Regions from separate parts of the Micromonospora sp. NPDC048040 genome, predicted to be linked through region 1. Evidence: riboswitches for the same ligand, from Rfam matches in the RefSeq annotation. Region 1 holds a riboswitch; the other holds the start of a gene.
What was found. Region 1 has a riboswitch for cobalamin ahead of ACZ6O2_RS07840 (ABC transporter substrate-binding protein). Riboswitches for the same ligand answer to the same signal wherever they lie in the genome.
Positions count from the first base shown of each region.

Region 2: it holds a riboswitch for cobalamin, as region 1 does, so the genes downstream of both, cobN (cobaltochelatase subunit CobN) here and ACZ6O2_RS07840 (ABC transporter substrate-binding protein) in region 1, are expected to answer to the same signal.

Region 1 covers NZ_JBVJGT010000004.1:252,161-259,267, forward strand. The annotation lists gene ACZ6O2_RS07815 (ABC transporter substrate-binding protein) at 1-1,123, shown strand, start outside; gene ACZ6O2_RS07820 (ABC transporter permease) at 1,093-2,130, shown strand; gene ACZ6O2_RS07825 (ABC transporter permease) at 2,123-2,992, shown strand; gene ACZ6O2_RS07830 (ABC transporter ATP-binding protein) at 2,989-4,044, shown strand; gene ACZ6O2_RS07835 (ABC transporter ATP-binding protein) at 4,041-4,754, shown strand; cobalamin riboswitch at 4,839-5,021, shown strand; gene ACZ6O2_RS07840 (ABC transporter substrate-binding protein) at 5,051-6,058, shown strand; gene ACZ6O2_RS07845 (FecCD family ABC transporter permease) at 6,082-7,107, shown strand, end outside.
Region 2 covers NZ_JBVJGT010000019.1:30,929-38,035, reverse strand. The annotation lists gene ACZ6O2_RS19495 (MBL fold metallo-hydrolase) at 1-241, opposite strand, end outside; gene ACZ6O2_RS19490 (serine hydrolase domain-containing protein) at 281-1,729, opposite strand; gene ACZ6O2_RS19485 (sensor histidine kinase) at 1,838-2,989, shown strand; gene ACZ6O2_RS19480 (response regulator transcription factor) at 2,982-3,638, shown strand; cobalamin riboswitch at 3,750-3,879, shown strand; gene cobN (cobaltochelatase subunit CobN) at 4,246-7,107, shown strand, end outside.

The DNA.
Region 1 (7,107 bases):
CTACGCGCCGTTCCCGCAGCGGCTGGCGCTGGGCATCGTGCCGGCCAAGGCGCTGGCCGGGCAGGACGTCAACAAGACCGAGTTCAACCGCAGGCCGGTGGGCACCGGCCCGTACCGGGTGACGTCGTGGACGCCGGGCGACCGGCTCGTGCTCGCGGCCAACGAGAAGTACTGGGGCGGCAGGCCCGCCAACTCCGGCGTCGTGGTCGCGTTCGTCCCCGACGACAACGTCCGCGCGCAGCGGATGCGGGCGGGCGAGTTCGACGCGGCGGAGCTGGCGCCGAAGCTCGCCGCCGGTTTCGACGGGCTGGCCGGCCACCGGGTGGAGCGGGTGTCCACCGCCGACTACCGGGGCGTGGTGCTGCCGATGGGCAACCCGGTCACCGGCGACCCGGCGGTGCGGCGGGCGCTGAACGCGGCGGTGGACCGCGCGGCGATGGTCACCGGCCTGCTCGGCGGAGCGGGTGAGCCGGCGTTCGGGCCGGTCCCGTCGTCGTCGGATTTCGCCGAGCCGTCGATCGTCGGCAGGCCCACCGCCGACCCGGCCGCCGCGACCGCCGCCCTCGACGCCGCCGGCTGGAAGCCGGGCCCGGACGGCATCCGCGCGAAGGACGGCCGGCGGGCGGCCTTCGCGCTGATGTACCCCGCCACCGACAGCCTGCGCAAGGAACTCGCCCTCGCGGTGACCGCCGACGCGAAGAAGGTCGGCATCGAGATCACCCCGGAGGGCCTGACCTGGGACGCGATCACCCCCCGGATGAAGCACGACGCGGTGGTCATGGGCTTCGGCACCCCGTACGACCCGGACTTCCTCACCTACAAGCTGTTCCGCTCCGACTTCGCCGGCCAGGGCTTCTTCAACCCCGGCTCCTACCGGTCCGCCGTCGTGGACAAGGCGTTGCAGGACGCCCGCGACAACGCCGACCCGGCCACCCGCAAGGCCGCGTACGCCACGTTCCAGAAGCAGCTCGCCACCGACCTGCCGTGGGTGTTCCTCACCTACCTCAAGCACACCTACGTGGTGAAGGACGGCCTCGCCGGGGTGACGCCGCGGGTGGAGCCGCACGAGCACGACGTGGCCAACAGCCTCTGGTGGAACATCCACACCTGGACGAGGAAGTGACCGCACCGGCCACCCCCGCCCGCCGCCGACGGCTGGCGGGAGCCGGTGCCGTGGTCCGCCGGCGTCTGCTGGTGGCCGTGCCGATCCTCGCCGCCACCAGCGTCGGCATGTTCGCCCTCGGCGCGGCCTCGCCGATCGACCCCGCCCACCAGTACGCGGGCGCGGCGGCGTTCACCACCAGCGAGGAGAACCTGGCGCAGATCCGCGCCAACTGGGGGGTCGACGACCCGCTGCCGGTGCAGTACCTCCGCTGGGTGGGCAACCTGCTCCAGGGCGACCTGGGCTGGTCGACCAGCCGGCACGAACCCGTCACCTCCGTGCTGGCCGCCCGCGCCGGCTGGACCCTGCTGCTCGTCGGCGCCGCCCTTGCCCTCGTCCTCGTGGCGAGCCTGCTGCTGGGCACCCTGGCCGCGTACCGGCGCGGCGGCTGGTTCGACCGGGCGCTGCGCGCCGGCGCGTACGCGGTGCAGTCCATGCCGGTGTTCTGGATCGGGTTGGCCGCGATCGCCCTGTTCGCCCTGACCCTCGGCTGGCTGCCGGCGGGCGGGCTCACCGACGTCACCGCCACCTCCACCGATCCCGCCGACGTGGCCCGGCACCTGGTCCTGCCGGTGACGGTGCTGGCGGTCGCCCAGGCGCCGTGGTTCGTCCTGTTCATCCGCGACGCCGTCGCCGAGAGCCTCCGCGACGACCACGTCCTCGCCGCCCGGGCCCGGGGCCTGCCCGGCCGCACCGTCCTGTTCGGCCACGCCCTGCGCACCGCGCTGCTGCCGTTCCTCACCCTCGTCGGCACCCACCTGCCCGAGCTGATCGGGGGCGCCGTCCTGGTCGAGACCGTGTTCTCCCTGCCCGGTCTCGGCGCGGTGACGGTGCAGGCCGCGCTGGGCAGCGACTTCCCGCTGCTGGCCGCGACCACCCTCGCCACCACCGTCGTGGTGCTGGCCGCGAACCTGGCCACCGACCTCGCCTACACCGCCGCCGATCCCCGGGTACGCCTCGATGACTGACCTCGCCCGCCCCGCCCGCGTCCGGCAGCCGAAGCCGCGTGCCGGCCGCGCCGGTACCACCGTCGCGTGGGCCGTGCTCGTCGGCGCGGTCGCCGCCTGCCTGCTCGCCCCCGTCCTCTGGCCGCTCGACGAGAGCGCCGTCGACCTGGCGCGTACCCGGCTCGCGCCCTCGGCCGCGCACCCGGCCGGCACCGACGACCTGGGCCGCGACGTGGCCCACCGCAGCCTCTACGGCCTGCGCGTCTCCCTGCTCGTCGGCGCGGTCGCCGCGCTCGTGGCCACCGTGATCGGCGGCCTCGTCGGGGCGGTCGCCGGCACCCTCGGCGGCTGGGTCGACCGGGTGCTGATGCGGGTGGTCGACACCATCGCGGCGCTGCCGCACCTGCTGCTGGGCATCTTCATCGTCGCGATGCTGCGCCCCAGCCTCGGCGCGGTGATCGTGTCGATCGGGCTGACACACTGGCTCTCCACCGCCCGCATCGTCCGCTCCGAGCTGCTCAGCCTGCGCACCCGGCCGTTCGTCGACGCCGCGATCGCCGGCGGCGCCAGCCGCGCGCGGGTGATCACCCGGCACCTGCTCCCGCACGTGCTGCCCCGGCTGGCCCTGGCCACCACGCTGATGGTGCCGCACGCCGTCTGGCACGAGACCGCGCTGTCCTTCCTCGGTCTCGGCCTGCCCCCGCACCTGGCCTCCATCGGCAACATGATCAACGACGGGCAGCGGTCCCTGCTCACCGGCGCCTGGTGGGCCAGCCTCGTCCCCGGCCTCCTCCTCGTCGTCGTCACGCTGGCCCTGGCCACCCTCACCGGCCGCTGGCGCGACCGCCTCGACCCGCGCGTACGAGCGGAGCTGAACCTGTGACCACCACCCGCGAGCCCCGCGCCGCCACGGCCCGCACCGCCGCCACCGGCGACGCCACGCCCGCCACGGCCGGCGCCGCCGCCGGCCCGCGCCCCGCGCTGCTGGAGGTCGACGGGCTGACCGTCCGCTTCCAGCTCCGCGACGCCGTGGTGCGGGCCGTCACCGACCTGCGCCTGACCGTCCACCCCGGCGAACTGGTGGCCGTGGTGGGGGAGTCGGGCTGCGGCAAGTCGGTGCTCGCCCACGCCCTGCTCGGCCTGCTCCCCGGCAACGCCACCGTCTCGGGCCACGCCCGGCTGCGCCCGCCCGGCGGGGACCAGGTCGACCTGATCGGCTGCACCGAGCGCCACCTCGCCCGCGCCGTACGCGGCCGCGCGGTCGGGCTGGTGCCGCAGAGCCCCGCCACCGCGCTGACCCCCGTACGCACCGGCCGGCGGCTGCTGGCGGAGACCCTGCGCGCCCACGGGCACGCCCGCCGCGACGCGCCCTCGGCGGCCGAGCGGGTCGCCGCCGACGTCGGGCTCGCCCCCGCCGACCTCGACCGCCACCCCCACGAGCTGTCCGGCGGCATGGCGCAACGCCTGGCCACCGCCCTCGCGCTCGCCCCCGACCCGCCGCTGCTGCTCGCCGACGAACCCACCACCGGCCTCGACCGGCCCCTGGCCGACCACACCCTCGACCTGCTGCGCCGCCGCTGCGACGCCGGCAACGCCGTCCTGCTCATCACCCACGACCTGGCCGCCGCCCGCCGCGTCGCCGACACCGTCGCCGTCATGTACGCCAGCCGGGTCGTCGAGCGCCGGCCCACCGAGGCGCTGTTCGCCGCGCCCGCCCACCCCTACACCGCCGGCCTGCTCGACGCCCTGCCCGAGCGGGCGTTCCGCCCCGTGCCCGGCCACCCGCCGATGCTCACCGACCTGCCCGCCGGCTGCGCCTTCGCCCCGCGCTGCGACCGCGCCACCGACATCTGCCGCACGCCGCCCACCCCGGTCGTGGACGGCTCCGGCCAGGTCGCCTGCCACCACCCGCTGCCCGTCGGAGCGCCGGCATGACCACGACCACGGCCACCCGTCAACACGTCGGACCGGAGGCGACCGCCACCGCGCTCGCCGCCCACCAGGTCACCGTCGCCTACGGTCGGCAGCGCGTCCTCGACCGCGTCGACCTGCACGTCGCCCCCGGCGAGACGGTCGGGCTGCGCGGGCCCTCGGGCAGCGGCAAGTCCACCCTGGCCCGGGTACTCGCCCTGCTGCACGCCCCCGACGCCGGGCACGTCACCCTCGACGGTCACCGGGTCGCCGGAGTCCGCCACCGGCTGCCGGCGGCCGTCCGCACCCGCGTCGCGATCCTGTTCCAGAGCCCACGCGCCGCCACCGACCCGCGGCTCAGCCTCGCGGACATCGTCGCCGAACCGCTCCGCGCCACCGGCGTGCCGGCCGAGCAGGCCAGGGCCCGCGCGGCCGAGCTGGCCGACCTCGTCGGCCTCACCACGGACCTGCTCGCCCGCCGCCCGCACGCGGTCAGCGACGGGCAGCTGCAACGGGCCTGCCTCGCCCGGGCGCTCGTGCACCGGCCGGCCTACCTGCTCTGCGACGAGGCCACCGCCATGCTCGACGCCTCCACCCAGGCCCACCTCGCCGCCGTCATCACCGACTACCAGCGACAGCACGGCGCCGGGGCCCTGCTGATCACCCACGACCCGGCCCTGATGGCCCGCTGGGCGACCCGGGTCGTCGACCTTCCGCCCCCGCCGGAAGGGTGAACCGCCGCGCGCCGCACCGTCCACAGTGGTGAGAAAGGCCGCTCCATGGCATTCGTCACCGTGGCATTCGGGGTCGGGCGCAGGCTAGGGTGACGCTGCCGTGGTGTTCGGGAAGCCGGTGGAAGACCGGTGCGGCCCTCGCCACTGTGATCGGGAAGTCCGCGGCCCTCGTCGTCAGAGGTCACTGGGCGTGTCGCACGCCTGGGAAGGCCGGCCACGGACGCACCTCCCGTCAGCCAGGAGACCGGCCACGGCACTGCGATGACCCGTCCACGAGGTGCTGGAAGGCGGTCCCGATGCGCGTACGCGCTGTGCGGTCCACCCTGTCCCGGCGCGTAGCCGCGCCCCTGTCCGTCCTCCTCGTCCTGCTCGGCGCCTGCGCCACGGACGACGACCCCGCCCCGGCATCCGGCGCGCCGGCCACCCTGACCAACTGCGGCACGCCGGTCACCGTCGCCGCCCCGCCCCAGCGGGCGGTCACGCTGAACCAGCCCGCCACCGAGATCATGCTGGCGCTCGGCCTGGCCGACCGCATGGCCGGCACGGCGTACCTGGACGACGCGATCCTGCCCGAGCACGCCGCCGCGTACGCATCGGTGCCGGTGCTGTCCGGAAAGTACCCGGCCAAGGAGAAACTCCTGGAGACGGCGCCGGACTTCGTCTACGCCTCGTTCCACAGCGCCTTCGGTGACGAGGGCGTCGGCGACCGGGCCGCCCTGGCGGGGCTCGGCATCGGCACCTACCTCTCACCCGCCGGGTGCCCGAAGCAGCACCGGCCGGGGAAGCTCACCGTCGAGGACGTGTTCGCCGAGATCCGGGACGTCGCGGCCGTCTTCGGGGTGCCGGAGCGGGCCGAGAGGCTCATCGCCGACCACCGCACCCGGATCGCCGCCGCTGCCGCCAGGCTCGACGGCACGGGGGACGTCTCCGTGCTCTGGTGGGACGCCGGCACCGACGCCCCGAGCGTGGGCGCCTGCTGCGGCAGCCCCAACATGATCATGTCGGCGGTCGGGGTCGACAACGCCCTCGGCGACCTTGCCGGCGGCTGGGCCGACACCAGTTGGGAGAGCGTCGTCGCGCGCGACCCCGACGCGATCGTGCTGGTCGACGCGACCTGGGACCCGGCCGCCGCGAAGCAGGCGTTCCTGGCCCGGCACCCCACCCTCAAGGATCTGCCCGCGGTGGCCGGGCAGCGGTTCGTCGTCGTCCCGTTCTCGTCCACCTCCGCCGGGGTGCGGGCGGTGCTCGGCGTCGAGGCGCTCGCCGCGGGGGTGGCGCAGCTTCCCGCCGGAGCGGACCGCTGACCGCCGTGGCGCGCCGTACCGCCGTGGCCCACCGTCTCGCCGCGGCCCGTCGCCGCGCCGTGCGCGGTCGGGCCGGCGCGGACCCCGGCGCCACCGCCTCCGGGGTCCGGCGCGGCCGGCCCGTCCGTCCCGTGGGCACAGTCGCGCTGCTGGTCACGCTGCTGGCGGGCCTGGTCGTGTCGATCGGGGCGGCCGTCACCGTCGGGCCGGCCGACATCCCCGTGTCGACGGTCTGGGCCGTCGTGGCCGACCGCCTGGGCCTGGCCCACGCCGACGTGCCGCTGCTGCGCGAGCACATCGTCTGGCGGCTGCGCCTGCCCCGGGTGCTCGGCGCTGCGGTGGTGGGCGCCGGGCTGGCGGCCGTCGGGGCGGTGACGCAGACCGTCACCCGCAACCCGCTGGCCGACCCGTACCTGCTCGGGGTCTCCTCCGGGGCGTCGCTCGGCGCGGTCGCGGTGCTCGTCCTCGGCGTCGGCGGCGGGGTCGCGGCGCTCACCGGGGGCGCCTTCACCGGCGCGCTGGCCGCGTTCGCCGTCGTGGCGGTGGTGGCCGGCAGGCGGGCCGCGCTGGCGCCCACCCGGGTGGTGCTGGCCGGGGTCGCCGTCGCGCAGCTGTGCGGGGCGGCGACGTCGTTCGTCATCGTCTGGGTCGCCGACCCGCACGCCACGCAGAGCATCACCTTCTGGCTCTCCGGCTCGCTGGCCCGCGTCGACTGGGCCGCCCTGGCCTGGGTGGTACCGGTGCTGGCCGCCGTGCTCACCCTCGTGGCGGCGTACGCCCGCACGCTCAACGCCTTCGCCTTCGGCGAGGACGCCGCCGAGACCCTCGGCGTGCCCGTCACCCGGGTCCGGTGGCTGCTGCTGGTCGCCACCGCGCTGCTCACCGCGGCGCTGGTCGCCATCAGCGGCGCGGTGGGTTTCGTCGGGCTGATCCTGCCGCACGCCGCCCGGTTCCTCACCGGCGCGGACCACCGGCGCCTGCTGCCCGTCGTCGTCCTCGCCGGCGCGATCTTCATGGTCTGGGTGGACACCGCCGCGCGGACCCTGTTC
Region 2 (7,107 bases), on a different contig from region 1:
TGTAGACCAGCCAGCGGGGCGGGGGCAACCCGGCGGCGGCCAGCGCGGACCGGATCTCCCGGGCGTGCGCGGGGCTCTGCCCCGCGTCGACCAGCACGCTGCCCCGCTCGTCGGCGACCAGCGCGACGCCGGCCTGCACGCTGGCCGGATCCGGGTCCCCGGGGCAGATCCAGACACGCCCGGCGAGGTGCTGAAACGCCATGTCGATGATGACGTGCTCCTCTCCGTCGATGGTGGACATCCGCCCGCCGCCGTAGATCGTAGACCGGAGGCGCTGTCGTCAGCCGCGCCTGCTACGTCCGAGTCCGACGAGCCGGGCCACGAGGACGGCGGCGCAGCCGAGCGTCGCGGTGACCAGCAGCACCATGAACGTCGGATAGATGTACGCCACCTGGATCCAGGCGACGTCACGACCCCGGTAGAGCCAACCGACCACCCGGTGGATCGAGGCGAGCAGCGGCAGCGGCGCGAGCAGCGGAAGCAGCCGCACCAGCGTCCAGGGGCGTACCGGCCGGCCGGTGGCCCAGCGGCGTGACCGGAGCACGCCCAGGCCGGCGAGTGCGGCGGAGGCGACCGCCAGCACCAGCAGCACGGCGTCGACGACCACGAGCGGCGTGCCCGCCGAGGACGCCGGCGTTCCCTCGATCAGCGCGATGAGCCGCTCGGCGAGGGCCGACGCGTGGCCGTACGCCAGTCCGGTGTTCGCCATGACCGCGACCCCGTAGCCGGACGCGGGCAGCAGCGCCTGGTACGCCGTCGAGGTGAACAGGTCGCCGCTGTGCGCGATCATCGGCGCCCCCGACCCGGTCTTCTCCACGAACCAGCCGAGGGCGTAGGCGTCGGAGACCGCGGACGGGCGGTGCAGCGTGGCGAGGCCCGCCGGGGAGACGACCGCCGTGCCCTCCGGACCGCGGCCCTGGTTGCCCTGCGCGATCAGCCACGCCGCCATGTCGTGCGCCGAGCTGAGCACCCCGCCGGAGCCGTTGCCGAAGGCCGGCGGCTCGGGCAGGGCGACCGGCCTGCCGAGGATCATGAGGTGGCCGCGCGCGCTCGACGGCAGGTCGGCGGCCACGTCGAGGGTGCGACTGTCGGTCATGCCGAGCGGGGCGAAGACCCGCGTCCGCAGGTACTCGTCGAACGGCAGCCCGCTGACCACCTCGACCAGTCGCGCGGCCACCTGGAAGTTCGGGTTGTGGTACTCCCACCTCGTGCCGGGGACGGCGGCCAACCGGGCCGTACGCATCCCCGCGACGGCCTCCCGCAGCGAACCCGGCTGCCGCCTGCTGAACGCGGGGAACGTCGTGTCCGACATCCCGGAGGTCTGGTCGAGCAGCTGCCGCACGGTGATCCGGGCCGCCCGGGGGTCGTCCATCGTGAACTCCGGCAGGTGCCGGTGGACCGGGCCGTCGAGTTCCACCCGGCCCGCCTCGACCAGCTGCATCACGGCGAGGGCGGTGAACGACTTGCTCACCGACGCCACGGCCATCGGGGTGCGCGCCGTGATCGGGTCGCCGGCGGGGGTGCGGCCGTACCCGGCGGCGTGCACCACCTCGGTCCCCCGGGTGACGGCCACCGCGGCGCCGGGCAGCCCGGTGGCGTCGCGGTACTGGCGGACGGCGGCGTCGACGGCGGCGGCGCCGATCCCGGCCGGGGGCGCGGCCGGGGCCGCCGGGGCGGGCGGCGCGGCGAGCGCCACCGCACCGGCCAGGACGAGGAGTCGCGTGATCATGGTCGGAGTTTCGGCCGGTCGGGGACCCCGCACATCGGATCGTGGTCCGAACCCGGGATCGGACCGTGGTCCGACGCCCGGCGGCCGGCCGGTGGATACGGTGGTCCGGTGGTCACCTCGGGGCGGCTCGGGCTGCGGCAGTTGATGGCGTTCGACGCGCTGGTGGGCGTCGCCCTCGTGCTCCTCACGGTGTTCCGGACGCCCGGCGCCCCGGCGCTCGCCGGTGGCCTGGCGGTGCTGTTCGGGGCTCCGCTCGCCGTCCGCCGGCGCTGGCCGGCGCCGGTGCTCGCCGTCGTGGTGCTGGCGGGGGCGGTGGCGGTCGCCGTCGGGGTGGCCGGCGACGCGGTGGTGTTCGCGGTCGCGTTCGCGCTCTACCCGGTCGCGCTGGCCACCTCCACCCGGGACGGCGTGTCGGCGCTCGTCGTGGTGCTGGCCGCCCTCACGGGCGCGGGGCTGGCGGGCGGCACGGTCCCCGGGCTGCCGATCGTCCCGACCCGGGCGGGGGAGGAGTCGTTCGCCGCCACGCCGGTTCCGGTCCTGCTCTACGCCGCGACCGTCGTCGCCGCTTCGTGGGCGCTCGCCCGCGCGGTGCGCGCCCGTCGACGTCACGTCGCCCAACTCGCCGCGTCGCGTGCCGACCAGGCGGTGGCCGAGGAACGGTTGCGCATCGCCCGGGACATCCACGACGTGGTCGGGCACAGCCTCAGCCTGATCGCCATGAAGGCGGCCGTCGCCAACCACCTGGCGGACAGCCATCCCGAGCAGGGCCGGGCCGCCCTGGGCACGATCGAGCGGGTCAGCCGGAGCGCGCTCGACGACATCCGGGTCGTGCTCGGCGCGCTGCGCGACCCGGCCGACACCGCGCCGAGCTTCGCCGAACTCGACCGGCTGGTCGAGGCCGTCCGGTCCGCCGGTGTCACCGTCGACGTCGACGGGGCGGCCGACCTGACCCGGGTGCCCGCGGCCGTGCAGGCCTCGGCGTACCGCATCGTGCAGGAGGCGCTCACCAACGTGCTGCGCCACGCCGGCCCGACCCGCTGTCGGCTCGCCGTGGCGGTCGAGCCCGGGGTGCTGGCGGTCGCCGTCGTCGACGACGGGGGGTCGGGGCGCGCCGTCGGGCCGCCCGGCCACGGGCTGCGGGGCATGCGCGAGCGTGCCGTGATGCACGGCGGTGCCCTGGAGGCCGGCGTCGAGCCCGGCGGCGGCTTCGCCGTGCGCGCCCGGCTGCCGTTCACTCCGGCGGTGTCGGACGATGGGTGAGCCCGTACGCGTGCTCCTGGCCGACGACGACGTGCTGCTGCGCGGCACCCTCCGGCTGCTGGTCGACGCCACCCCGGGAATGACCGTGGTGGCCGAGGCGGGCACCGGCCGGGCGGCCGTCGAACTCGCGGGGACGTACGCGCCCGAGGTGGTGCTGATGGACGTCCGGATGCCCGAGATGGACGGCATCACCGCCACCGAGCAGGTCACCGCCGGCCGGGACGCGCCCCGGGTGCTCGTCCTCACCACCTTCGACCTCGACGATCACGTGTACCGGGCGCTGCGGGCCGGGGCGAGCGGCTTCCTGCTCAAGGACACGTCCCCCGTCCGGCTGCTCGACGCGATCAGGGTGGTCGCCGCGGGCGAGGCGCTGCTGGCCCCCAGCGTCACCCGTCGGCTCATCGCCGAGTTCACCCGGATGCCGGCGGCCCGACGGGTGCCGGGACGGCTCGACGGGGTGACCCCGCGGGAGCGGGAGGTGTTGACGTTGATCACCCGTGGGATGTCCAACACCGAGATCGAGCAGCACCTGCACCTCAGCCGGGGCACCGTCAAGACGCACATCGGCCGGTTGCTGACGAAGCTGGGCGTCCGCGACCGGGCGCAACTGGTGATCGCGGGCTACGAGTCGGGGCTCGCCGACCGGTGAGGTGACGTCGACCGTCGCGCACGCCGCGCCGGCCCGGCGGGTCGGCGTCCGATCCCGTCGCGTTGACCTGGGGACCGGGGGTGTGGCAGCATTCGCGGCCTGACGGCAGTGAAGGAAGCCGGTGCGATTCCGGCGCGGTCCCGCCACTGTCACCGGGGAGCGATCCCCCCTCGTGAGTCACGGCCGTGCGTGCGCGGTTGGAAGACCGGGGGTGAGCGTCGATCCGGGAGCCAGGATACTTCGGCCGTCGGGAGTGACCCCAGGGCGTGGACACCCGAGGAGGACCCGATGACGCACCGCGTCTCCGCCATCGACGATCATCGTCGCATCGTGCCCGGCCGCGCCAGCGCGCCGGCGAGCAGCCGCGTTTCCGCAGCCCCGTCCGGCCGCCGCGCCGCGCGTCCGGCCGGCCGTGGTGTGCCCGCCCCCGGCCGCCCCGCAGCGGTCGGACGCGTCGCCCGTCCCTGACGCCCGCACCGCGCCGCCCGACCCCGCCGGCCCGCCGGTGAGCCGCTTCCCGGCCCGCCGTACCCGCTGAACCGCGCCCACCCCTCGTACCGCCCGATCGTCCTCGCGTCGATCCGGGCGTCACTCTCCGGAGCCGTCCGTGCGCATCCTGCTGCTGTCCACCGCCGACACCGACCTGCTCGCCGCCCGCGCCAGCGGCGCCGACTACCGCCTCGCCAACCCCGCCCGGGTCGCCGCCGACGCCGTGCCCGCGCTGCTCGACGGCGTGGACCTCGCGGTCGTACGCCTGCTCGGCGGCCGGCAGGCGTGGCCGGACGGGCTCGCCACGGTGCTGGCCTCCGGCGTGCCCACGGTCGTGCTCAGCGGCGAGGCCCTGCCGGACGCGGAACTGATGGCGGCCTCCACCGTCCCCGCCGGGGTGGCCACCCAGGCGCTGGCCTACCTGGTCGAGGGCGGCCCCGGGAACCTCGCCCAGCTCGCCCGGTTCCTCTCCGACACGGTGCTGCTCACCGGCGAGGGGTTCGCCCCGCCCGCGCCGACCCCGACGTACGGCGTCCACGGTGACCGTCCCGTGCGGCCCGACCGGCCGACCGTCGGGATCGTCTTCTACCGGGCGCACGCCCTCGCCGGCAACACCGGCTTCGTCGACGCCCTCGCCGACGCCGTCGACGCGGCCGGCGGCAACCCGCTACCGATCTTCTGCGGCTCGCTGCGCGGCCTCACCGCCGGCGCGGGACCGCTCGGGCTCTTCGGCCGCTGCGACGCCCTGCTGGTCACCGTGCTCGCCGCCGGCGGCACGGTCGCCGCCGACGCCTCCGGCGGGGGCGACGAGGACGCCTGGGACGTGGGGGCGCTCGCCGCCCTCGACGTGCCGGTGATCCAGGCGCTCTGCCTCACCAGCACCCGCGAGCAGTGGGCCGGCAGCGACGCCGGACTGTCCCCGCTGGACGCCGCGATGCAGGTGGCCATCCCCGAGTTCGACGGCCGGATCGTCACCGTGCCGTTCTCGTTCAAGCGGATCGACGCCGACGGGCTCTCCGGCTACGTCGCCGACCCGGAGCGGGCCGCCCGGGTGGCCGGCATCGCCGTGCGGCACGCCCGGCTGCGGCACGTGCCCAACGCCGACAAGCGGCTCGCGGTCGTGCTCAGCTCCTACCCGACGAAGCACTCCCGGGTCGGCAACGCCGTCGGCCTGGACACCCCGGCCTCGGCGGTCCGGCTGCTGGCCGCCCTCGCCGAGGCCGGCTACCACCTCGGCGACGCCCCGGTGCCCGACGACGGGGACGCGCTCATCCACGCCCTCATCGCCGCCGGGGGACACGACGTCGAGTGGCTCACCCCGGAACAGCTCGCCGCCGCCGAGGCGCGGGTGCCCGGGGGGACGTACCGGCGCTGGTTCGACCAGGCGCCGGCGGAGCTGCGGGAGCGGATGCTCGCCCACTGGGGGGAGCCGCCCGGCGGGCTCTACACCGACGGCGGGGACATCGTGCTGGCCGGGCTGCGCTTCGGCAACGTGGTGCTGCTGATCCAGCCGCCGCGCGGCTTCGGCGAGAACCCGATCGCCATCTACCACGACCCGGACCTGCCGCCCAGCCACCACTACCTGGCCGCGTACCGCTGGCTGGCCGCGCCCGCCACCGACGGCGGCTTCGGCGCGGACGCGGTGGTGCACCTGGGCAAGCACGGCACCCTGGAGTGGCTGCCCGGCAAGGGTCTCGGGCTGGCCGCCGACTGCGCCCCCGACGCCGTCCTCGGCGACCTGCCGCTGGTCTACCCGTTCATCGTCAACGACCCCGGCGAGGGCACCCAGGCCAAGCGCCGCGCGCACGCCGTCGTCGTCGACCACCTGGTGCCGCCGATGGCCCGCGCCGAGACGTACGGCGACCTGGCGAAGCTGGAGCAACTCCTCGACGAGTACGCCACCGTGCAGGCGCTCGACCCCGCCAAGGTGCCCACCGTGCAGGCGCAGATCTGGGCCCTGGTGCGCGCCGCCGAGCTGCACCACGACCTGCACGCCGAGGACATGCCGGCCGCCGAGGACTTCGACGACTTCGTGCTGCACCTCGACGGGTACCTCTGCGAGGTCAAGGACGTGCAGATCCGCGACGGCCTGCACATCCTCGCCGCCGCGCCCACCGGCGAGCCCCGGGTCAACCTCGTCCTCGCTGTGCTGCGCGCCCCGCAGGTCTGGGGCGGCGCCCGCGCCCTGCCCGGCCTGCGCCAGGCCCTCGCCGCCGCGTACGGCCTCGACGAGCAGGCGCTGCTCGCCGCGCCGGGCCAGCGGCTGGCGCTGCCCGAGGCGCTGACCGACACCGTCGACGGGCCGGCCGGCACCGCCGCCGACGCCGTCGACCTGATCGAGGCCCTCGCGCGCCGGCTGGTCGTCGGCATGGAGACCCTCGGCTGGGACACCGACAAGGTCGACGCCGTGGTCGAGGAGGTCACCGGCCGGGCCGTCCCGGACGCCGCCGCCGTGCTCCGCTTCGCCGCCACCGAGCTGGTGCCCCGGCTGGACCGCACGACCGACGAGATCGACCGGGTGGTGGGCGCGCTCGACGGGCGCTTCGTGCCGCCCGGCCCGTCCGGCTCGCCCACCCGGGGCCTGGTCAACGTGCTCCCCACCGGCCGGAACTTCTACTCCGTCGACCCCAAGGCGATCCCCAGCCGCAACGCCTGGGACGTCGGGGTGGCCCTGGCCGACTCGCTGCTCGCCCGGCACCTCGCCGACACCGGCGAGTACCCGCGCTCCGTCGGCCTGACCGTCTGGGGCACCAGCGCCATGCGCACCCAGGGTGACGACGTCGCCGAGGTGCTCGCGCTGCTCGGCTGCCGCCCCACCTGGGACGACCGCTCCCGCCGGGTCACCGGCGTCGAGGTGGTGCCGCCGGCCGAGCTGGGCCGCCCCCGCGTCGACGTCACCGTGCGGATCTCCGGCTTCTTCCGGGACGCCTTCCCGCACGTGGTCGCGCTCATCGACGACGCGGTGCGGCTGGTCGCCGCC